DNA from 2 places in the Pseudoalteromonas sp. APC 3691 genome. Region 2 is predicted to be linked to the other one. Evidence: riboswitches for the same ligand, from Rfam matches in the RefSeq annotation. Region 2 holds a riboswitch; the other holds the start of a gene.
What was found. A riboswitch is a leader RNA that binds a small molecule or an ion and turns the genes downstream of it on or off. The one in region 2 is predicted to bind cyclic di-GMP.
Positions count from the first base shown of each region.

Region 1: linked by a shared signal. The riboswitch ahead of QL998_RS07755 (chitin-binding protein) and the one ahead of QL998_RS00610 (calcium-binding protein) in region 2 are both predicted to bind cyclic di-GMP.

Region 1 covers NZ_JASDCB010000017.1:26,684-39,255, forward strand. The annotation lists gene QL998_RS07745 (AzlC family ABC transporter permease) at 1-367, opposite strand, end outside; gene QL998_RS07750 (cytochrome b/b6 domain-containing protein) at 475-1,131, shown strand; cyclic di-GMP riboswitch class I at 1,219-1,306, shown strand; gene QL998_RS07755 (chitin-binding protein) at 1,403-1,966, shown strand; gene QL998_RS07760 (S9 family peptidase) at 2,104-4,179, shown strand; gene QL998_RS07765 (hypothetical protein) at 4,240-4,638, shown strand; gene QL998_RS07770 (LytTR family DNA-binding domain-containing protein) at 4,661-5,413, opposite strand; gene QL998_RS07775 (TonB-dependent receptor) at 5,652-8,594, shown strand; gene QL998_RS07780 (Dps family protein) at 8,875-9,348, opposite strand; gene QL998_RS07785 (hypothetical protein) at 9,683-9,892, shown strand; gene QL998_RS07790 (alpha/beta fold hydrolase) at 9,889-10,494, opposite strand; gene QL998_RS07795 (YaeQ family protein) at 10,678-11,214, opposite strand; gene ylqF (ribosome biogenesis GTPase YlqF) at 11,306-12,250, shown strand.
Region 2 covers NZ_JASDCB010000001.1:139,279-151,850, forward strand. The annotation lists gene QL998_RS00565 (2Fe-2S iron-sulfur cluster-binding protein) at 1-665, shown strand, start outside; gene QL998_RS00570 (TonB-dependent receptor) at 791-2,863, opposite strand; gene QL998_RS00575 (LysR family transcriptional regulator) at 2,998-3,981, shown strand; gene QL998_RS00580 (ABC transporter substrate-binding protein) at 4,144-5,088, shown strand; one part of gene QL998_RS00585 (IS3 family transposase) at 5,494-5,761, shown strand; one part of gene QL998_RS00585 (IS3 family transposase) at 5,761-6,683, shown strand; gene QL998_RS00590 (EAL domain-containing protein) at 6,713-8,668, opposite strand; gene QL998_RS00595 (transglutaminase-like cysteine peptidase) at 8,634-9,317, opposite strand; gene QL998_RS00600 (O-antigen ligase family protein) at 9,348-10,661, opposite strand; gene QL998_RS00605 (hypothetical protein) at 10,690-11,088, opposite strand; cyclic di-GMP riboswitch class I at 11,400-11,491, shown strand; gene QL998_RS00610 (calcium-binding protein) at 11,527-12,572, shown strand, end outside.

The sequences.
Region 1 (12,572 bases), on a different contig from region 2:
ACGCTTTTCTATGGTGAGAAAATGCAAACAGCTCGTCGGTTAAAACAAAGCTTACTGGTAAGCGCCAACGCATAGGCTGATCAATGACCTTATGACGCACGGCTAAACCGTATAAAAAATGTCGAGAGCTAATAATAAATGTTGTGAATAAAATTGTAAGCAATGGTGTGTTGCCCGCTATAAGTTCAATTGCAACAAGCTGTGCAGAGCCTGCAAATACTAATAACGACATTGCTTGGGTTTCTAATGCACTAAAGCCATTTTGAATCGCTAAAGAGCCACATAAAATACCCCAAGGAATAACCGCTAAACACAGTGGTAGCATATCTAAAAAGCCTTTTAAAATAGCTTTTTTAACTGGTTGCATGATATTTACTCTCACGGCTTGTAGAATGGCTCATAAGGATACCTTAATATTATGATGTTAAAGTAGTTAACGAATTAGATAATACTGTTTTTTTAAGGATAGGCGCAATGACGACGTTAAAAGTGTGGGATGGGTTTATTAGATGCTTTCATTGGTTTTTGGTTGTAAGTATTGCGGTGCTTTATTTTAGTATTGAAGAGGGCATGATTGAGCTTCACTTTGTCGCTGGTTTTTTTACTTTAGCACTTATAGTAACACGTTTAATATGGGGTGTTATTGGTAGTAAAACCGCGAGATTAAGTGGGTTACTGCACTCTCCTCGTGCTATCTTAAAGGCGCTAAAAACACCAAGCGACTCGTTAGGCCATTCAGCACCCGGCAGCTGTATGGTGATAGTTTTTTTTATATTGATCATAACGCAACTTGTAAGTGGCTTAATGAGCAGTGATGGTATTTTAACTGACGGGCCGCTTGCTCAATATGTGTCTAGCGATACGATTGATTTTGCCAATTGGCTACATGAGCTGAATTTTGACATTTTACTTTATGCTATTGGCTTGCACGTATTGGCTATTATCATTTATAGAATAAAAGGCAAACCGCTAGTTAAGGCGATGATCACAGGCTCAAAAGAGTTAAAAGCGGATGACTCTGAGGCTAAAGTAACTAAAGCGTCTTGGCCTGCGTGGTTAATATTTATATCTTTATTGGTGTTGCTGGTATTTACGTGGGCGAAAGAGCCTTTAACTTATTTGTTTAGTTAAAAACACATTAAACCAATCTTAAAGGGTTGGTTTTTTTTTGGGTTACATTCTTTTGTTTGATTGTTATGCGGGGTCGAATTATAATCGCTGCATTGCTGGCAAACTAGCCGAAAGGTTAGGACGCAAAGTTTCCGGTCTAAGGCTTTTTAAAAGCTATGGTAGCGGGACTACTGCATAACGTGTTGTTATGTATCACTTGCCCTCAGTGTATTTTTTGTGTATCCATAGTCTATGGATAAGATTTTGTAACTCTTAAGGTGTTGCCGTGTTTATGCATACGTCGTTGGCCTGTGGAAAGTGGTCAATAATAGGTTGCTTAAATCATCATACCCAATTATTTATTGGTGATGTGGTGAGTGTAACCTTTTACGACATGCAAGGAGAGCTGGTTAGTTTATCATTTGATTACAAGATCACCTCGCTTGAGCAAGGTGAGCCTCACGCATGGCCACGTTTAGTTGCCGAGCATATTAATGTGCATGTACCTCTTGTTAGCGCAGGTAAAATGACCGAACAGGGTTTAATTGTAGCCTATAGAAATAATGAAATTTTTGCTTTGCAAAGCAGTGGTATATGTAAAGCACACGTCGACTTTCATTGTATTGCAAAATGCGATGAGCGTGTTGTTAAGAACCTTGATACTTATGATTACGTGTACCCTGAAAATTGTGAAAACTATAATGCGGGTACAAAGGTATTGCAGCCAAAAACTGGGCATGTATATCAATGCAGGCCTTGGCCATTTAATGAGTTTTGCCGCACGAATGACGATAATAAGTCTATGTTCGAACCCGGTGTAGGGCAAAGCTGGGCTATGGCTTGGCAGCAAATATAAAGCTTAAATTATCTTCCCAAAGGTATAGCGGTTTTAGTAATGAAGCGTTTACCGTTTTAGCCCATCCAACTATTGGATGGGCTTTTTTATTTTTATGATAAACTGCAAATCACATTATTTTTTTAATTGGTTTTGTTGTGTCTCGTCCTGTCTACTCTTTAAGTTTATTACCTAATTTCCCGATTGCTAAACAGCAAGCCCATACATTAAGTACTCATAATAAGATACGTACCGATAATTACTATTGGATGCGTGATGACGATCGCCAGGATGAGCAAGTACTTGCGCATTTACATGCTGAAAATGCGTACTGCGATGAGCAGTTAGCTGCTATGAAGCCACTACAAAATACACTTTTTGAAGAGTTAAAAGCACGCATTGTAAAAGATGATAATTCGGTACCCGTTAAAGACGGGAAATACTGGTATCACTCAGAAGTTCGTGGTGATGATGAATACTCGCGTCACTATAGAAGTACGAGCATAAAGGCCGATAATAAAGAGCTTTTACTCGATGTTAATGTATTAGCTGAAGGATTTGAGTTTTTTGAGCTGGGCGAAGTCGCACTAAGCCCATGCGAGCAGCTTATGGCTTACTCTGAAGATACTGAAGGTCGTCGTATTTATAATGTTCGCTTTAAAAGCTTAGCGACCGGTGAAATGCTACCTGATGTACTTGAAAATACAGAAGGACAAGTTGTTTGGGCTAACGACAATAAAACTGTTTTTTATGTAAAAAAAGATTTAAAAACGCTATTAGGATACCAAGTATTTAGGCATGAGCTTGGCAGCGAGCAAAGCCAAGACGTAATGGTCTACGAAGAGCAAGACAGCAGCTTTTTTATGGGACTTGGTAAAAGCCGCGATGAAAGCTTAATTATTATTGATTTAGCATCGACAGAGACCAATGATACATGGGTGCTTGATGCTAATAAGCCCACTGGCGAATTTAAAGCATTAATGCCGCGTGAAGATGGCCACGAGTTTGACGTAGATAAGCTAGGTGACACATTTTATATTGTGACTAACTGGCAAGCTAAAAACTTTAGATTAATGACGGCAACAAACGAAACAATTGCAGATAAAGCACAATGGGTTGAGCATACAGCTCACAGAGAGAATGTACTGCTTGAAGGTGTAGAGTTATTTAATGACTTTTTAGTATTGAGTGAACGCGAGCAAGGGCAAGCTCGATTTGTAGTTGTTAATAGGCAAGGGGATCGTATGGCACTTGAGTTTGCCGATCCTTGTTATTATGCTGCAATAGCAATGAACCCAGAGCCAGACACACGCACTGTGCGTATTTATTACTCAAGTTTAACAACACCAGGTTCTTTATATGATGTTGGTTTAGCAACTGGCGAAAAAACACTACTTAAACAGCAAAAAGTACTCGGTAGTTTTAATGCCGATGACTATCAGTCTGAGCGATTAATGGTAACTGCTCGCGACGGAGTGAAAGTACCCGTATCAGTTGTTTATCGAAAAGACAGCTTTAAAAAAGAGGGCTCAAATCCGTTATTTCAATACGGTTATGGTGCGTATGGCTATACGATTGATCCAAGTTTTTCAAGCTCATCACTGAGCTTGCTCGATCGTGGTTTTGTTTATGTAATAGCACATGTTCGAGGCTCTGAAATGCTAGGTCGCGAGTGGTACGAACAAGGTAAAAAAGAGCATAAACAAAATAGCTTTAGTGACTTTATTGATGTGACAAAAGCGCTTGTTGCACAAGGCTATTGTGATAGCAGCAAGGTGTTTGCCTCAGGCGGCAGTGCTGGTGGTTTATTAATGGGGGCGGTTGTAAACCAAGCACCAGAGTTATATTGCGGTGTTGGCTGTCATGTACCATTTTTAGACGTATTAACCACGATGCTTGATGAAAGTATTCCGCTCACAACAAATGAATATGATGAATGGGGTAATCCAAATGAGCCTCAGTTTTATGATGTAATTGAAGCTTACTCGCCGTATGACAATATTCGCGCCCAAAACTATCCGAACATACTCGTTACTACCGGTCTTCATGACTCACAAGTGCAGTATTGGGAGCCTATGAAGTGGGTTGCAAAAATGCGTGAACTTAAGACTGATAGTAATATTTTAGTATTTAAAACGGATATGGATGCAGGGCACGGTGGTGCATCAGGTCGCTTTAAAAGTTTAGAGGAAAAAGCACTCGAAATGGCCTTTTTTATTGCTTTATTAAATTAACTGCAAAATCGGAAAATTGTATTATCCTATATATAGAAGTTGATATATGTAAGGCGATATATGTTTGGTGCACATGGTGAATTTCAAATTTGTTCACAGCCCCCTCAGATGTATTTAGAATTGAAAGGGAGCTTTAATAATGAAGGCATTACGCTGTTAACTAATGGAGTTGTTCAGGAGTTGAGCACTCACCCTGAAAATACGATTAAGTTTGTGGTTGTTAATTTAAAAGAGTTTGAGCTGTTAACTTTGGATGGCCTCGATTCATTAGAGGCCTATTTTGCCGGTGTAAAAGAACGAGGCTATCAACGAGTTGATTATATAAACATTAATATCATAGCTAAAAATATGTTTGAAAAAGTATGGAAAAATAGCGATGTAGAAGTTAATTTTTATAAAGATACCGACAGCTATTTATTAGTGCACCCAAATGACAGTTATATAAAACAGAACTGGTAACTAACATGAGTATTATAAACCGCTATTGAAGAGGGCTTATAATACTCTCTAAACAACCTTTATAGCGCCGTGAAAGGTTTAAACACATATCGTTTTTCAGCCTTACTCTATAATCGCCACTGTCAGTAGGCATCAGTTCGCAAATAGCTTGTCTTCTTACCAGCGTTGAGCGATGAATGCGAACAAACCCTTCTGGTTCTAGTTGTTGTTCAATATTTTTCATGGTTTCGCGATGTAGTACCGGCGTATTACCTTGGGTAAAATGCAGCTCTACATAGTTGCCCGCGCCATTTATCCAAATAATATCATTGATATCAATTAGCCTTACCTTACCGACATCTTTAACCACAATGTGTGATGATGGCTTTTCAGCTTGTGTGCTTTGCTGGTATTTGCGTTCGGCCGCACTTGCAATCGGGCAAAGGTGAATCAGCTTATCAAAGCACTTATCAATACGTGATGCAGTTGAATCTAATATTAAAAAATCAACAGCGCCAACTTCAAAGGCAAAACTCGCAAAATGTCCCGATTGGGCAATAATGACTAACTTCAGCTTTTTAGCAAGCTCTGTTAAATGCACTATTTGCATAGGGTCAGCTAGGTTGGTTAGTTCGTAAAACGGTACATTGTATTGATCTGTATCTATTTGATCTAATCTATTTGTTTGAAGAAAAGATTGAGATTCAAAGTGCCGGTGATCTTGCACGCGCTTTGTTAAAAATGTTGCAAACTTAGTGTTACTAACAAAAGTTAATGCATGAAAAGAAGCGATCATTATTTTATATCTCTTGCTGTATATAATAATAAAGACCGTGCTTAGCGGAAAAACTGTTATGAAAAGTACAATATATTTATAAAATAATTGTGACGTACTAATTCATCCCATAAAACCAGCTATTCGTACCAAAGACTACGCCTCATAAATAATGCCCGTAGAGTGTTTAAATAAATCCCCTTACTGTAATCCGCGAAGTAACCATTTAGTTACAAAAATAACAATTCAGGGGAATTATATGACATTAACTAACAAAGGTAGCGCGCGATTATTTAAAAAATCGTCGTTAACAGTTGCGCTAAGCAGCGCGATACTTGCAAGCTTTTCATTTCAAGGTGTTGCAGCAGAAGATGACGAAATAACTAAAATAGAATGCGTACAAGTTACAGGTTCTCGAATTCGTTCAGCTGAGGCAATGTCATCTGCTCCTATTCAAGTTGTAGATAGTGCTGCTATTGATGCATCAGGGTCGTTAAATATTCAAGACTTATTATTAGAGAACCCTGCATTTGGTACACCAGCTATTAGCCGAACTAACTCAAACTTTAATACCGCAAGTGCGGGTGTTGCTACTGTTGATTTACGTAATTTAGGCTCTAACCGCACATTGGTTTTAGTGAATGGTCGTCGTTATGTATCAGGTGTACCAGGTAGCTCTGCTGTCGATTTAAATACTATTCCGAGTCAATTCATCGAACGTGTTGAAATTATGACAGGTGGTGCTTCATCTGTTTATGGTTCTGACGCTGTTGCTGGTGTAGTTAACTTTGTACTAAAAGATGATTTTGAAGGTATTGAATTCGAAGGCCAATATGGTGAATCAAGCGAAGGCGATGATGAATCACGCCAATTTAACTTTACCTCAGGCTTATCAAGCTCAGATGGGAAAGGGCACGCGATGTTCCATCTTGGGTATTCTGATCAAGGTGCTGTTTTTTCACGTGACCGTGACCGCTCGGCAGTAGACCAATTTTCAGGTATCTTCTTTGAAGATGATCCAGTAGCAAACCCAGGTTCTGTATTTGATGCTGTAAGCCCATTTTTATCTTCATTTCCGCCACAGGGTCGCTTTAGCGCTGGGGATGAAACATTTACGTTTAATGATGCAAACACCCTACAAAACTCGTTTAGTACTAACGGTGGCGATGGCGTAGCTGCAAATGGTTTTAACCGAAGTGGCGTACGTACGATAGCGATACCTACAGAACGTTACTTATTTGCCTCAAATGGTAGCTACGAGCTAAGCGACAAGCATAGCTTTTTTTATGAAGGCACTTACGCTGCAACAACAACTGTTTCTGAATTAGAGCCGTTCCCTTTTGCTTCTGATGATATTTATGCAAATGGCCAAGTACCAATTGAATTTAATGTAAACGGTGAAATATTGCGTAACGCATTTGTACCTGATGATATATATAACGCAGCAACCGACACCGATGGTGATGGTATGCGTGATATCTTTTTTGCAAAACGTTTGAGTGACATTGGTAACCGTGGAGCACGAGCAGAGCGTGATACATTCCGTTTAGCGCTTGGTTTTCAAGGTGAAATAGCAGATGGTTGGTTTTACGATACTTACTACGTATATGGTAAAACAAAAGAGCAGCAAGTTTCTGGTGGTTTAGTCAACGTGCAAAGCTTCCGTCAAGGTTTAGAAGCTGTTATTGATAGCCAAGATTTAGATGGTGATGGTATTACTGACGAGGCTATCTGTATCGATGCGACAGCTCGCGGCTTTAACTGTGCGCCTGTAGACATTTATGGTTTTAATTCGTTATCACAAGGTGCTATTGATTTTGTAAGTGCACCTAGCTCTCTTTCAACGTCAGTTGAGCAAGAAATCATTGGTGGTAATATCTCAGGTGATTTATTTGAACTACCAGCGGGTGTTGTAGGCATTGCTGCTGGTTTTGAATACCGCGAAGAATTTTCACGCAGTGAATTTGATGCACTACAGCAAGCCGGTCTTAATGCAGGTAATGCAATCCCAGCAACAGAAGGCTCGTTTGACGTAACAGAGTACTATGTAGAAGCAAACATCCCAGTACTTGATACTGTAACGATGAATGCAGCAGTTCGTTTATCTGATTATTCAACAGTCGGTAACACCGAAAGTTGGAATGTGGGTGTTGATTGGGAAGTAATGGATAGCTTACGTTTACGTGCTACTCGTGCTCGTTCAACGCGTGCTCCAAATATCGATGAACTATTTTCTCCGCCTTCACAAACGTTCCCAAGTGGTTTAAACGATCCATGTTTAGGTGTTACTAATAGTGGCGGTGGTGCTGCTGGTGATGCTTGTCGTACAGATGGTGGTGTTACAACTAATATCGCTACAAATGGTGAGTTCACGCTTAACCAGTCTGACTTACAAGGTATTAGTGGCTTTAACCGTGGCAACCAAGATTTAAAAGAAGAAGTTGGTGACTCTGTAACAGTAGGTTTAGTATTTACACCAGAAAACCTAATTTCAGGACTAGACATTACGCTTGATTACTTTGATATCGAAATTACAGATGCAATAGTATCAACACCTCGTCAGTTTATTCTTGACCAATGTTATGGCGGCGGCGATACAAGCTTTTGTGACTTTGTAACTCGTCGTAGTGCGCCATCAGGTAATAATAGTGCTGGTTCACTAGAGTTTATTGACAGTGGTGTATCTAACAGTGGTGGTTTAGGTACAGAAGGTGTTGATTTAACACTAACGTACTCTGCTGATATTGGTCCTGGTGCGTTTAGAACTCGCCTTGCTTATACTTACCTAATCGATGGTTATAGCATTCCACTTCCAGGCGCTGATAAAGATGAGTTTGCTGGAGAAATTGGTGCATCAGAGCATAAAGCTAACTGGAACTTTGGTTATAAACTTAACGACTTTGATTTTAACTGGAGCTTAACTTACATTGGCGCTGCAGACTTTGATGATCAATTCTTAAGTGGTTTTGGTATTGCTCCAGGTGGAGTAGGGATTGGTTCAGTGACATATCATGATGTTCAAGCAAGTTACCATATCAGCGATTCAACAGAGCTTTACGCTGGTGCGAGTAACTTATTTGATAAAGAGCCACCACGCATTTTATCGGGTGTGAGCGGTTCAAGTACTGGTACTGAAACAGATGCAGGTACGTATGACCCAATTGGTCAATCATTCTACATAGGTTTTAGAAGTAAATTCTAACCAACAATAACGACACTAATATAGTTACTTAATTCGTAACGTTCACAAAGCCTCAGTATTGCTGGGGCTTTTTTATTGGAAAATAATGTAGTAGTAATGCTTATACATTGTTTATCCCAATATATGAGCATTACACCCACTTAAACCCAAAACAACGCCACTGGTAACAGGGGCGTTGTTTAGTATTGGGAGGAGGCTAATATAGTAACCGAATCGCTTGATTATTTAACGATTTATCCCTATTTGTGGCCCTCTTCATTGAGGGCTTTTTTTTGCTGGTTTAGTCTAAGTAAGCCTTTAGCATCCAAACCAGTTTCTCTTGCTCTGAAATGTAATCGCTCATTAGTGAGGCTGTACCTTCATCGTTTGCATCACCAGCTTGGCTTAAAATATCACGCTGCATGTGAATTAATGTACTGTAACCAGCAAGTAGGTTTTCTACGGCTGTAACACCATCACTAATACCTTTAGCTTCTTTAATTTTACTTACTTCAAGGTAATCAGAAAATGCATGTAGTGGTGCGCCATCTAACGTTAAAATACGTTCTGCAACTTCATCTACTTTTAGAAGTAGCAAGTTATAAATTTCTTCAAACTTAACGTGTAGTTCAAAAAAGTTACGGCCTTTAATATTCCAGTGAAAACCACGCGCATTCATGTATTGAATCTGGTAGCTACTCAATAATGTATTGAGTGACTTTATGATGTCTTCGCTTTTTGCGCTGTTTAGACCAATTGCGTTTACATGTGACATAACTTGCTCCTGAATAACCGTTTGTTTGTGAACTTGTGATAAGTATTACTAATTTCGATAAATTAGTAAAATCGTTTAAATGTATCTAGTTAATAGTTTTAACCTATTAGCTGTTTTTGATACCTGTATTCACTTTAGACTATTAATAGAAATGGGACTGATTAATAAAAATACTACCCCTCAAAAATAAATAAAACCCAGAAGTATATAAATCATGATCTAAAACAAACTTTATTCAAGGTAATAACTTAGCTATTTTTTTATTGATGTAGGTCAAAAATCATCCACCCTAACGGCGCATAATAATGTTGTCGAAATAATTAGGAGAGATAACATGCATGCAAAAACAGCGAAACAAAATAAAGCAGAGTTAATCGTGGTAGGAATTGCAGTCATCGCATTTGTGCTTGGGCTAGTCGCGCACTTAGCAGGAGCAAGCTTTGCGAACTCAGATTTTTTTGGTTACATTGCGGCGCCCATTCCGCTGATACTGGCTGTGATATTTTTAATTAGTTATAAAATAGCAGCCAATGCTGAGGGTTAATCTTTCTCGTTTAAGCACTTCAAAATGTAATCGAGTACTTGGCGCGAGTAAATCATACTGGTATGGCTTAAATGAAACACTTTATGTTCGGCCATACCTTTAAGTTTGGTTTCATCTAGTAATACAGTGCCATCTGACTGGCTACCTTTGACTATTAAAGGCATAAGCCCAATAGGTAAATCCCCTGCGATACTATAAAGCTTAGCTTTAAAAGGCCAATTACCATTTTTAGTAAGCAAAAATTCAACACTATTTTTTAAAAATGATTCAAACCCTTTTTGCTTCATTTTTTGCGCTATATGGCTGCCTTTATGTGGAGTACCCAGTGTAATTACCTTCGTAATATTCTGGCTAGCAGGAGAGTTTGCCTCTAGGTAAGCACGTGCAATCAGCCCTCCCATTGAGTGGCATACAAGCGCTGCAGGTTCGTTAGAAATACACTCATCAATTTGTGCAAATATGGTATCGCGGTGAGGGTCGAGCGTATTATAGGTAATGTTTAATACCGTCATACCCGACTCTTCAAGTCGTGAACAAAGTGGGCGCATAACAAAGCCAGACATATACAAGCCATGTAAAACAATAACGTGTTTAACTTTCATATGCTCCCTAATACCAATTTTATTAAAAACATGATCATCCTAGCGTATTAAATAATCCGCTACCTGCGTTAAAAATTATTTAGATAGAACAACTATATGTCATAATTTTCGCCTTGTTATCGACTTATTTATTTGTCGCTATAATAGATAACTAATTTAATGCAATTGGTATAACTACCGTAATTACATTAACTGTAGCGGTTTTATTTCAATATTGGTTGTATCGGTATTTACCCATACTTCACCATCTTGAATGGTAATGGCGAGCTTAATTCCACGATCAACCAAAGCAGCAAGTGCTTGTGTTGCTGCGTAATCAAGGCTAAAAATACTTAGATTTTTAAATTCATACAATTTAGGTTGATGTTTTTGCCACCAAATTGCTTGATTGTTTTCACCATAAGTATATAGCACTACTTTTTTAGATTTATTACAGGCTTTTTTAAGGCGTTTTTCATCTGGTAAGCCAAGCTCAACCCAGAGCTCTATCTCTTCACTATAGCTAACATGCCAAAGTTCAGGCTCATCATCAGCGCTTAATCCTTTAGTAAATTCTAAACCATCACAGCTATTTAGAGCAAAAGCGAGTAAGCGAATCATCAACCGTTGATCGGTCTCTGATGGGTGTTGAGCCAAGGTTAAATTAAAATCTTGATAAACGTGGCGGTCCATATCGCTAAGCGATAACTGCACTTTCATAATGGTGGATTTAAGAGCCATAACAACTAATCTGAAAAAATTTGCGTCAGTATAGCGCAATTAAATGAATTGCCAGTTAAAATAGCGGTTAATTATACGTTAGGAGTTAAAAATGGCTATCCAGTGGTTCCCTGGGCATATGAATAAAGCCCGCAATGAAATTAAAGAAATAATGCCACAAATGGATGTGATCATTGAAGTGCTTGATGCGCGCATTCCCTACAGTAGTGAAAACCCGATGGTGGCAACCTTGCGTGAAGGCAAGCCAGTCATCAAAATTTTAAATAAGGCTGATTTAGCTGATCCTAAAATGACTCAAATTTGGAAAGATTATTTTGAGCAAGAAAACGGTGTTAAAGCGATTTCTTTTGGACATGATAAAGCAGCTGAAGTACACCGTATTAATGAGCTTTGTAAAAAGCTAGTGCCGCATAAAGTGGGCGCCGATAAGCAAATTAAAGCCATGATAATGGGTATTCCTAACGTGGGTAAATCTACGTTAATTAATGTATTGGCTGGACGTATAGTTGCAAAAACAGGTAATGAGCCTGCTGTTACTAAAGCGCAACAACGCATTAAGCTTGAAGACGGTATTATGCTTTACGATACGCCAGGTATGTTGTGGCCAAAAGTAGAAAACGAAAACTCAGGTTATCGCTTAGGCGCTACCGGTGCTATTCGTGATACTGCGCTTGAGTATGAAGAAGTAGCAAGTTACACCGCTGAGTACTTATTGCGTGCTTACCCTGAGCTTTTAAAAGCGCGTTATAAAATTGCCGAACTGCCTGAAAGTGATTGGGAATTTGTTGAAATGGCGGGTAAAAAACGCGGCTGTATCCGTGGTGGTAATCAAATAGACACATACAAAATGTCTGAAATACTAATCAACGAATTGCGCGATGGTATTATTGGCCGTATTACGATGGAAACTCCGCAAATGCGTGAGGAAGAAGAAGTAATGGTTGCTGGTTTACGCGCCGCTGCAGAAGCTAAAAAAGCAGCTAAAGAAGAAGAAAAGCTTCAACGCCGGGCACGAGCACGTAAAAATCGTCGTTAATTAGTTTAATTTAACCAACTAAATTACAGACATAAAAAAAGCCCGTAAGGGCTTTTTTAGTTTCATATCTACCGTCACCGATATGAGCAATGTAGCAAGTAAAATAGTAGGGCGGTTACTCATCATCAACATCAAGGGGCGTTGCGTTCATAACAAGTAACCATAGCTGTTTACGTGCGCCACACGTTGTTTCAGGGTCGAGAAACAAATCAATTCATTCCTTAACAAGTGGTATGCAATCCGTCTTGTTGATATTGATTATCAGTTAGATCTAACTATCTGTCAACATCTAAATGCAAATAATTCTTATTATTGGTGGGTT
Region 2 (12,572 bases):
AACAGCGTGCGTTTTATAACGAGCTAAAAACACTTGCAGATACGAGTGGCGGGGCAATTGATTACTACTCACTTTTATCTCAGCCTGAGCTTGATGAAAAACAAGGCGATGGCTTTAACGTAAAAGATGAGAGTTTTAATTTAAAAGACGAAAGCTTTGATTTAAAAGGGCGCATAAATGCGGATGTGTTTAGGTATTATTTACCACTTGATGATTACGAGTTCTTTTTATGTGGACCGCAAGCGTTTATGCAACACGTATATAACGAGCTGTTATTGCTCGGTGTGCAGGATAAAAACATATTTGCTGAAGCATTTGGACCCTCCAGTATTAAGCGCAAAGTACTTAACACAAGCGAAGCGCCTAATAAAAGCAAAGAGATTAGCGTAGAAGAAGCAGACAACACCATCATTAAATTTAGTAAATCGGGCTTTGAACAGCGCTGGAATAAAGGCGATAACACTATACTTAATGTAGCCGAATCCCATGGCTTAGAACCTGAGTTTGGCTGTCGAAACGGCAGTTGCGGCAGTTGCGCTGTAAAAATAAATGCAGGAGCTGTGGTGTATCGCAATACCGTAAGTTACCCAGTAGAGACAGGGCAGGCGCTAATTTGCTGCGCCGTACCTGCTAAAGGCGTTGAGGTGCTTGATTTAAATCTGTAGTGTTTTGAAATATAGCGTTTTTATATACAGCGCTTTTAAATACAAAACTATGCGCTAAAACTAAAACAACTGTTTTTTGTTAAACAAACGGAGCGTTTTAAAAACGCTCCGTTGAATTACTTTTATTAAAACTCAAAATTAAAACTGACCGTAAGTCTTCTTCCGTCTAGCACAACGCCGTAGGTTTCATTGGTCACTACACGGTTTGTAACATTGTATAAACCAGCCATTACTTTCAGATTATCAGTCATCCAATATTGTGCGCCTATGTCCATCATGGTGTAGCCGGGTGTACCATCACTTAAGCTTGTACGGCTTAAATAGTCAGTAGTTTCACCACGGTAGTTTACACGACTCCATAAATTTATCGTGTCACTCGCATCCCAGTTTAAGGTTGCATTAGCCATACTCTTGGGTATTTTATTTAAAGGCTCGCCTGCAAAGTCTCCAGATTTTTGCTCAGAGTCTGTAAAAGAGTAGTCAGCTTTAAAGCGAAGGTTGTCGGCAATACGGTAGTTTACAGTCGCTTCTACCCCTTGCATTTCTGCCTCTGAAATATTTTTTTGCGTACTCAAAAATTGATAAGTGTTCCCACTGAATTCACATTGATAGTTTTCAAAATCATTTCTATCAATATTTTCACTAATACAGTAGCGATCTTCTGCTATTTTATCATCAAAATCAGTATGATAAAACGTTAAGCTGGTCGATAGTCCAATTTTAGGATCGTTATAAATAAAACTAACTTCGTAGTTAACGCTAGTTTCTGGATCTAAGTCAGGGTTACCTATTATCAGGGCACGTGAAATGGATGTTCCAGTGGAAGATAGGTTAGGAGATCCGCCCCCACCTGTGCCTCGACCAAAGCCTGCAGTAGCTTGAGATAATGAAGGCTGAGTATATCCTGTAGAAACCCCTCCTTTAACAGTAAAGCGGTTATTTGCATGCCAGTTAGCATAAATCCTAGGTGACCAATGAGAACCAAATTGCTCATCGTTATCGTATCTTAAACCGGTAGTTATGGATAAGTCTTTTATAAAGTTCCATTCAACCTCAGTAAATAAAGCCCCAATCCATCGGTCAACAGTATCACTGGCAATAGCCACGTTGGCATCTAGTAAACCATTCGTTTCGTCAACAAGTTCTTCGGTTTTATATCGTGCGCCCACAGTGTAAATATGTTGCTCTGCTGCATAAGTTGCAGATGTATTAAACGTAATTATTTCTTCTTTTTTATCTTCATCTTGCACGCGTTCAGATAAATCTTGCTGAATATAAGTGTTTGTTGTTAATTTTCCGTAATTACCCATATGGGTGAGGGAGTACATTTGTTTTTCAAATTCGTACTGTGAGCCTTCTGCATCAATAGCTATTGAGTTACCTGGTGTATGCTCAAAATCAATATTTGATGTATCGTAGGCTAGACTCACCTTGTTTTTATCATCAACGGCCCAGTTAAATTTAACCCCAAATTGGGTTGTATCTGAGTCTGGGCGGCTAGCAGTAGCGTCGCCACCGCCAGAGTAATCACTTTCATCTGTATGTTGTATTGAGCCTGTAAGCTCCATGCCTAATACATCTTTAATTAACGCACCGCCAGCGTAAAAGTCGGTATTGTATTGATCATTACTCACATCATTCATAGATGAAGTATAGCTTGCGGCTAAGCTTGCGGCCCATTGTTGTGGAGCAGTACGAGTAATAATATTAATCACTCCGCCCATTGCTTCAGAGCCGTAAAGTGATGACATAGGACCACGAATAACTTCCACACGTTCAATCATTGCAAGTGGTGGAATACCTATTTGTTTACCCCCATCTGAGCCATTAGTATTTACTGAACGACCTGCCGAAAGAGGGCGACCATCGACAAGGTATAATGTGTATTGATCATCCATACCACGGATACTAATATCTTGCATATTACCGCCACCAGTTACATATACGCCTGGTATATCGCGAACAGCATCAACAACAGTGGTATAAGATTGTTTACGTAGCTCTTCTTGTAATATGACCGAAATAGATGCAGGGGCATCTATAATTTTCTGCTGATAACCGGTTGCCGTTACAACCATTGTTTCCATTTCATTTGTTTTTTCTGCCGCTGAAGCGCTCATGGCTATAGGGATCAAAATAGCGAGAGGTAACTTTTTACAGGTCAATGGTACTAACTTCGACATTGATCGTTTGGACATTAAAATGTTCTCCTTTACATATAGGCCTAAATTCAAGAGTGCAAATGATAATACTTACTGTTATCATGTAAAGGGAGTTAAGTGGAACAGTGTGTTGCCAAAGTTGCAACACATGTTGATCGTTTGCTCGTGTAATGGCTAGTTTATTAGCATGTAAATTAGCCGTCACTGAGCGTATTAAACGCAGTAGGGATGTTGCAATGCCTCAATTTAAAGAATTACGTAGTTTTGTCTCTGTGGTTAGTTCAGGAAGCTTATCAAACTCGGCAAAAGCACTGCAGTTATCTAAATCAACTATTAGCCGACATCTTAAAAACTTAGAGCAAGATGTAGGGAGTATTTTACTTAAAAGAATGCCTAACAGCTTGGTGCCTACAGAGGCAGGGCTGTGTTTTTACGATTATTGTGAGCAAATACTAAGTATAGCGAAAGAAGCTAAACAAGAATTAGACACCTTAGATGAAAAAGTACAGGGTGAAGTAGTTATCTATGTTGATAGCGGCTTATTAAGAGGCTGGCTAGGTGATGTTGTTACTCAGTTTTTAACGCGCTTTCCAGATGTTAGCGTGACTTTTAAAACAGATATAAAATCTAACTCAAACCAATGGCAAGACAATATTTTGCTTTGTATGGGACAGTTACCTGAATCCAGCCAACGCCAAGAAAAACTCTGTATTCTTTGGCAGGGGGTATTTGGTAGTAAAGATTACTTTAAGTGTAATGGCTATCCTAACTCACCGGAAGATTTAATAAATACTCACTGGTTACAATTAATTGGCAATAAAAATGAGCAGTTAGTTATGACAAACCAAGGAGGAGAAACATTAAGTGTACTAGTTCCTTCGTCACGAATTCAGTCAGATCAGTTGGTGTTACAAGGAGATGCAATAAGCCAAGGGCATGGGCTTGGTTTACTGCCTCTATGGCAAGCAAACATGCGTCTTAATGCTCACCCCGAATGCTTTGAGCGTTGTTTAAAAGATTGGGTAGGTCATCCTGTTCCTATTTGGTTATGTTATCCTTTTGGCAAATTAGCCAAAAAGCAGCGTGCTTTTATAGAGCATATAAAAAGCAATTTACCGCAGGAATGGGATAATGAGCTTTGCCAAGAAATGTAAATTTTATTTAGTATTACTTAGACAATTTATTTTAAGTGTTTTAGAAACTGCAACGTAAAAAACCGCTTTTTAATCAATAAAAGCAAATGCTACTCATTATCATTTGGTGTGTGGCATGCTAGCATATCCTTAATATGTTCATAAATTAAAAAGGAAATATAAATGTACGGCATACTAATAAAAATGTTTTTTATAGCTGGTTGTAGTTTTTTCTCAGTAGCTAGCTTTGCTAATTACCCAATAACAATTAGCCAAGGGAATACCCAAGTTATTATAAAACAAAAGCCTATAAAAGTAGTTGTATACGATTTAGGTGTACTTGATACATTAACAGCACTTGATATTGATGTAACAGCGGTTGCTAAGGGAGTGTTTCCTGAATATTTAGCTCATTATAACTCCCCAAACAAAGCAATAGCGGGTAGCTTATTTAAGCCAGACTTTGAGGCACTTAAAAAAATTAAACCTGATTTAATTATAGTCGGACCACGCAGCCGTAGAGCATTAGATAAATTAACTGCAATTGCACCTACCATCGATTTAACATTAAGTTCCGATGATTTTGTCTCTAATATTAAAAGAAATATTATACTACTGGGTGATGTTTTTGAAAAACAACAGCAAGCAAAGTTATTGTGGAACAATTTAAATAATAAAATTAATGCTTTGCAGGCTAAAGCAATGGGTAAAGGGCCTGGGCTTGTTTTATTTACTGTAAAAGATATGTTTATTGCGCACTTACCTGGAGACAGATTTGGTATGGTGTATGAACTACTTGGTATACAAAGCTCAAATAAAATTAATAAACCGCAGCTAAAAGATAACGATAAAAGCCAAACTAAAGTGCAAAAAGCCAAACAAGCTGCAGTATTAACAAAGGATTATATGGCAACAAAACCAAATTGGCTGTTTATACTCGACAGAGGTTTAGCAACTGGTGGACAAAGCAATATTGAGCAAGCTTTAGCAAAAGCACCGTTTATAGAAAACTCTCAAGCGTGGCAACAAAAACATGTTTACTACTTAAACCCAACGCAATGGTATGTAATAACAGGCGGCTATACGAGTGTTCTTAATACTGTTAACGAGTTAAATACTATTTGGTAAACATTTTTATTAAAGGTGAGCTGATTATGAATATTTGCTCACCAATTCACTTTAGTTAGATACAAAACGGATAGCGAAAAATTGAAATTTCCTGCATATATATTGGTCATAAATAGAATTTAGCTCAGTACTTTTAAAAACTGCAACAAATAGGTAACTCTACTTATTCTGGTCAACCCGAACTAAACACTTTAAGTTGAGAACTTTTAAACTCCACAGGTAATAAGTGATCATTTACTGAATGCAGCCGAAGCCTATTGTTTAGAGTCTAAAATTGGCTGTCTAAACGTCGGTTGAGGCAGTTGCGCAGTTAAAATAAATACAGGGAGTGTGTAGTGGCATAGTTAATTTGGCCACCTATTAAGAGATGTTATGATTGATTTCATAGCAGCATTAGGTGCCAAGATGAAGAAGAAAATACGTAAGTCATTTAGTCCTGAATTTAGACTAGAAACGGCTCAATTAGTGGTCGATCAAAATTACACCCAAGAAGAAGCGGCCAAGGCGATGGGGGTGGGTAAATCGACTATCAGTAAGTGGGTTAGGCAATTACACGAAGAACGCGCAGGTAAGGCCCCTAAAGCCATGCCGATGACGCCAGAACAGCTTGAAATACGGGAATTGAAAAAGCGCATTGAACGAATAGAGCTGGAGAAAGAGGTTTTAAAAAAGGCTACGGCTCTGTTGATGTCCGACTCCCTGAACAGCTCTCGTTAATCGAGAAACTCAATCAGAGCCAGCCTAAGCGCTATCCAGTTACTTTATTGTGTGAGGTATTTGACGTACATCGCAGTACCTATAAATACTGGCTAGCCAGGGATAATGAAATTTGTCCTGAGCGAGTTCGTTTACTCAGCGATATTAAGCAGATACACAATGAGAGTAACGGCTCTGCGGGGGCCAGAACGATTGCTGATATCGTGACACAGCGCGGCACAAATCTCAGTCGATATCGTGCCGGCAGGCTCATGAAACAACTTGAGTTGGTGAGTTGCCAACTTCCGCAACATGCTTGCAAAAAGGCGGCAAAAGAGCATGTAGAGATACCCAATTTATTGAATAGACAATTTGCCGTCACTGAGCCTAATCAAGTGTGGTGTGGCGACGTGACCTATATTTGGACTGGCAATCGCTGGGCTTATTTAGCCGTTGTGATGGATTTATTTGCTAGAAAACCGGTGGGCTGGGCGATGTCGTTATCCCCTGATAGTCAATTGACCATGCAAGCTTCAACCATGGCCTATGAGCGCAGAGGAAAGCCGAAAGACGTGATGTTTCATAGTGACCAAGGTAGCCATTACACGAGCAGGAAGTTCAGACAATTAATTTGGCGTTACCAATTGACTCAAAGCATGAGTCGCCGTGGAAATTGTTGGGACAACAGTCCAATGGAACGATTTTTTAGAAGTTTAAAAACGGAATGGGTACCCACTACAGGTTATAGGAGTTTTACCGATGCTAAGCATCATATAACGGATTATATTGTTGGCTACTACAGCCAGACTAGGCCGCATCAGTACAATGCTGGTTTAAGCCCAAACGAGTCAGAGAAAAGATTCTGGCTTTACTATAAAACTGTGGCCAATATTACTTGACCACTACAGGTTATTAACTACTCTAGGCATTATGCCTCAGAGCCTATACGATAGGGTAGAGCTATATATCTACCTTGAAAATATTCACACTTATTTTCAATAAGGATATCATAGGTTTCATTATCTTCAATTAGGCATGTAATAAACTTTATACCTAAGCCGTGCGAGAGCGTAATCAATGTTCTTAGGAAGTATTGATTTTCTTCACATTTAAGGTTGCTAATAAAGCTTCCGTCTAACTTAACGTAATCAATATTTAAACCTTGCAGATATTTTATAGAAGTTAAATTTATAGCAAAGTGCTCGATACAAACCCTGAAACCAAGTTTTTTTAGCGCAGCTATTACTTGAGCTGCTTTTTGCTGACTATCAATTATTACAGTTTCTTTTATTTCGAAAATAAGTTTTAAGGATTTTTCTTTAGCTATTTTACTTATAGATTCAAGCCAAAATATAAACTCATTGCTGTAAAGAGACTGCTTGGCTAAGTTAATTGCAATTGGTTTATCGTAGCGAGTTAAATCTTGTGCTAGTAACCCTGTTATTATTGCTTTATCTAGCTCAACAGTTAGCTCAAGCCGCTCTGCCATAGTGAACAACTGATTGTTATTAAGGGGCTTATTATTGTATAAAACATTAGAAAATAATTCATAGTATTCAACTTCCTTTAAATTATTTTTTATTGGTTGAGCGCTAAAATTAATTTCTTTATTTTCAATTGCATGGTTGATAACACTGCGCCATTGAGTAAAAGATATTGCAGATAGGTTTGAGTTAGAAATTATATCGACTTCATGAGGTGATGTGTCTAGTTGCGACAGTAAATCACTTAAAGTACATGTTTTATGGTAATCAATAGCTGAAACTCGAGCATAAGGAGAGTCTAATTCTGTGACCTTCTTTTGAGAAAAGTCGCGGCTCAAGTGTTCTAGCATTTCTTGCCTATACTCTATGCTAACACTCAGCATTAAGATAAACGTGCCTCCAGATATTCTAAATATTTCACTTTCTTGAGAAAAGTTAAAATTCTTTTGAATAATATTTTTAACTTCAAATACGTAGTTGTCTCCAGCAGCAAATCCAAAATTTTTATTAATAGATATTAAAGAATCAAGGGAGATAAGTATTAGGCATGAAACATCATCTTTATTCATGCCTGTTTGAGTTGCACTAAATTGATTCTCAAATGCTCGTCGGTTACCTAACTGAGTAAGTTCGTCTTGGAAAACCTTTTTAGACAAACTTTCACTATGCTCTGATAAAGACTGGAAAGTCGAGTTTAAGTTTCTTACCATATTGTTCATTGCTTTGGTAACCGTTCTCAACTCTATTGAAAAGGGGACATCATTATTAATAATAAATTTTTTATATGTTACCGATTGAGCTTGTTTCTCAAGTTTTTTTAGAGGCCTAAATATAGCACTAAGTATAAAGTAACCTAGTATTAGGCTAATAATCAAAAGAGCTAAAGAGGTAATACAGGTGTCTATCGCATGCTTCCACAACTTTTCATAGGAAAGGCCTGGGTGGCTCTCGACTATTAAAGTACCGGCTATATTCCATCCATTATTAACTTCACTTGACTCAGGTACTCTTGGAAGTTCAAACATAGATGTAAACCAAGGCGGAATATCTTGTGATGTTAGTGGATTAACCCTTTCAATTAAAGTATTACCTTTTTTATCAACAAATCTGATACTGTGATAGTAGCCAGAGTCAAAAATAGCGGAGATCATGGTCTCTGCTATAACCAAATTTTCTTCATCAGTATAAGGAGAAATAGATAAACCTAAATTAATAGCTGCGTCATTAGCATGTACGCTCATTTGCTCTGTAAAGTAGGTTTTAGTTGTATTAATATCAATAATTAAACGTGCAAAAAAAGAAATTGAAACAAGTAAAAAGATCAAACCATATATTTGCGTCCTGAGACTCATACCAATATTAACTTTATTCTTCAATTTTAATTTCTCCATTGCTAACATTTATATCCACCTCTATACGCTCAATCATATCCTGCCAAGATTTTAAGCCATGCTGCTTACGAACTTTTTTTCCTATACCTCTAGCCTTAGAAAGCCAGAGGCCATGACCATTAAAGCTGTATATCGGTTTTAGGTCTGGACGTTTTGTCGCGGGTAAAATCTTATGTTCATAGTTATCAAGTATAAGTGGAGGTGAATCATTATTTTCTAAATAAATTAATACCATATGGGGTACGTCAACAGTTAGCTGACGTACATACATTAACCTAAGCTTATCTTCAGGAAAGCCCAAGGCAAGAAGGGAAAAATATTTAGCAATAGCATAATCCTCGCAATCGCCACCTCCACGGCCTATAGTTTCAATGGGGGACGCCCAATAATCTTTTTTGTTCCAAAAATCGATATCCTCATAATATTTAATCTCTTCGTTAAAAAACATATTTACAGTATTTAATTGTGACCATTCGCTAGCAGATTGACTATTTTCTAATAGCTTTAACCAACTGCCATAACGATTGACACCATTTTTATTGTATTTATTTTCAATTAACTGTAATAATTTTTTATTATTAAGTTTATCCTCTATTTTTTGAGAAAAAACAAATAAGGAAAAAACACATATACAGATAAATATTATTGTTTTTTTCAAATGCTTTTATTACCTAAAAATCTTTAAAATTCAATTTTTTGCCAATCTTTTTTTACTACTAAGTAGACCTAAACATATTATAACAATAAAAGTCATTGCATTAGCTGTTGCCTGCAGTGGGAAATCTACAATAATATGGAGAATCATAAATGTAATCGCAGTAGCCACTCCAAAACTGACTCCTTGGTATAAAGGTGATGTTTGTTGAGTCATATTCTTAAAGCAAATGTATAAAATATAAAGTAATGAAAAAAAGCTTAAAAAGCAGCTTAAAACACCAAACTCAATTGCAAATTGCACATACTCGTTATGCGCATGATCGTAAAAGCCGGAGTAAGGTATTGATTGTTTGGTAGGAAACAGTCCGTAATAAGAGCCTCCTCCAGATCCAGATAAGTAGTATTGCTTAACTAATGGAATTGAATCTTGGATAACTTCATCTCTTGTTTCTTCAATAAAGCTAGTTTCAGCTAATCTTTCTTGTAATTTATCGGCACCAAAAAGACTACCCACAATAATAGTATCAAGTACAAAAAAACTAATAATAAGATATTTTAAAGACCATGGCTTTGATTTATAAAATTTAAGAGCAAATAAGCTTACTGAGGCGAGAGATACTAAAAATGCAATATTCCCCATTCTTGAGCGAGTTAGAAGTAATGCGACAACAATAATTATAAGACACAACCGTATAACTAATTTCTTGGATAAAAGCGCTTTTATAAAACCTCTGAAATAATGAGTTAACTTACTATTAGAATTTTTTTTAATATCTAGCTCACTAATTATAAAACCAATCCCAATTGACAAAATAATAGCAAGGTAATTAGCTAAATGGTTATGGTATACAAAAGAGCCATTAGCTCTTTGTGAGTACTGGAAACCAAAAATAGGAGTGTAGGAGGGAGGTGATAAATTTAAAAATGTAGCATAAATTGCTTGAAATAACCCTGCAATAATTAAGGCATAGATAATGGTCGTTATTCTTTTTTTATCTATGGTGTATACACAAATTAGCCAAGCAAACATAAAAAAACTAGCTGTTTTTAATAGCACTATTTTTGTTTGTATAGGATCTGTTGAATAAGAAAAAATAATCTGGATTAGTAAAGTAAGTAATAAGGTACCAATTAAAGTAAAAATTGGCCAAGTACGCAGAGGAGGGAAAAAGCCATTGTTTTTATATATATTGAATATACAATGTAAAAAAAATAATGCAAAAACAATAAGTTCCGAAATTGCCCAAGCCCACGGTCTATTACTACCTAAAGGAATAGGAAGCCATATAATTAAACTACAAAGGCTATAAAAAATAAATTTATTAAGCATAAAAAGAAAACCCATAAAATGGGTTCCTTATAGAAGACTAAAATTAGTTACTTGAAGCTGTTGTTCCGCCGCCACCGCCGCCAGAACCAGTAGATCCTGTTAAAGGAGTACCTACTCCAGAGATTAAACCTGTACCACCTGCAGCAGTACCAGAGCTAATAAGTTCTAAATTTAAATTAGGGTTAGAACTTGCTAAAACAATTAAATCATCTTCTGACATGCCATTAGCTTTAGCAAAAGCAAAAAATGACTCTTGTTGACTTTCAGTAAGGGATAGATTGGCAAATAATGTACTCAAACAATCTTTTTTTACAGTATCGGCTAGGGCTAAACACTCTGAAAGTTGTTCTGAAGCAATATTAGCTTTCTCATCTGAGTCTTGTTGCGCTGATACCATTAGAGGAAAAGCGAGAATTATGATTAAAAAACTTACCTTTTTCATTTATTTACATCCTTATGTTAATTCAAACTTATTATAAACAAGCTAGTATCAATTTATTCATTAATCAAAGTATATATTTAATAAAATAATTTGCATCTTTTTTATTTTTAACCGCTCAAGGAAGGTTGGCATGATTTAATGCTTATGTCTAAGGTATTAATCATTAGCCTTATTTAACAGGATGTTAAAATTTATGTGAATTTTAACTTGTTTTGTTTATTTCTAAGCGTTAATATTTCACAAAATATACGCCGTGCTCTTCAATGTGTAGTCTTCATTCACATAAAAGATTTGTATATTTTCAATCTTTAGTTTAAGAAAGCCAAACTTGATGCGAATCAAGGACGGAAAGCCACGGGTCTCCTCAAGGAATTAGTATCAGGATGATAGCCGGGTTGCTGAACATTATTATTTATAATTATAAATGTGAGGCACAAAATGAACACTTCAAATCAATTTGCACTACAAAACAATTCAATTCCAAATGTTTTCTCATCAAACTCAATAGATTTTACGTCTTCTGAAATGGGTCTTTACTTTCGTCTAGATCAAGGCTGGGTAACTGAAATAGAAAATAAAAATATATATAGTTGGAATGACTTAAATGAAGGTATTTCAAGTGAGTCTATCCCGCATGTGGTCGTTGAAGGTATAGCTGAGCTTTATGCTTCTAACCTGTCTGATGTGATCCAAGGTTCTAATCAGGATGAAACTATTTATGGTATGGGAGGAGATGACTATATCAATGGTGGGGAAGGCATCGATAATATATTTGGTGGTGAAGGTAATGATCTTATTAAAACAGGAAAAGGATGGGGGAATTTTGTTGATGGTGGAGAAGGTAACGACACTATTAATTATTTTGGAGAAACAATAGATCAAGGTGTTTACGCCAGAATGGATAAAGGTTGGGTAACTGACTATCAGAATAAATTAGACTACTCATGGAGTGAAATAAATACAGGTATTGATTCTGGGGAAATTGAAGCAGATTTTTTTGTTAATATTGAAAATTTCACAGGAACAAATTACAGAGATGTTATTCAAGGTAACTCCGGAGACAATATAATAAAAGGTGCTGGTGGATCTGATTATATTAATGGTGGGGATGGCTTTGATATATCAAGTTATTATGGTGATAGTGATGATGGTTATGGAATAAATGTAAGGCTTGACCAAGGTTTTGCTGTGAGTATGGCTGATAAAATGGCTCATAGTTGGATGGATCTCTTAAGTGCAATTAAAAATGGAGATGTTGAAGCTGATAAACTAGTTAGTATTGAAGGGGCTATTGGTACTAAATATAATGATGCTATTCAGGGTAATAAGTTCGATAACTATTTAGAAGGCGCTCAAGGGAATGACTTTCTCAATGGTGGTGACGGTAATGACACTTTAGTTGGTGGAAGCGGAATAGATAGACTAATTGGTGGTAAAGGTAATGATACTTTCTATGCCGATGAAACTGACAGTTATATAAATGG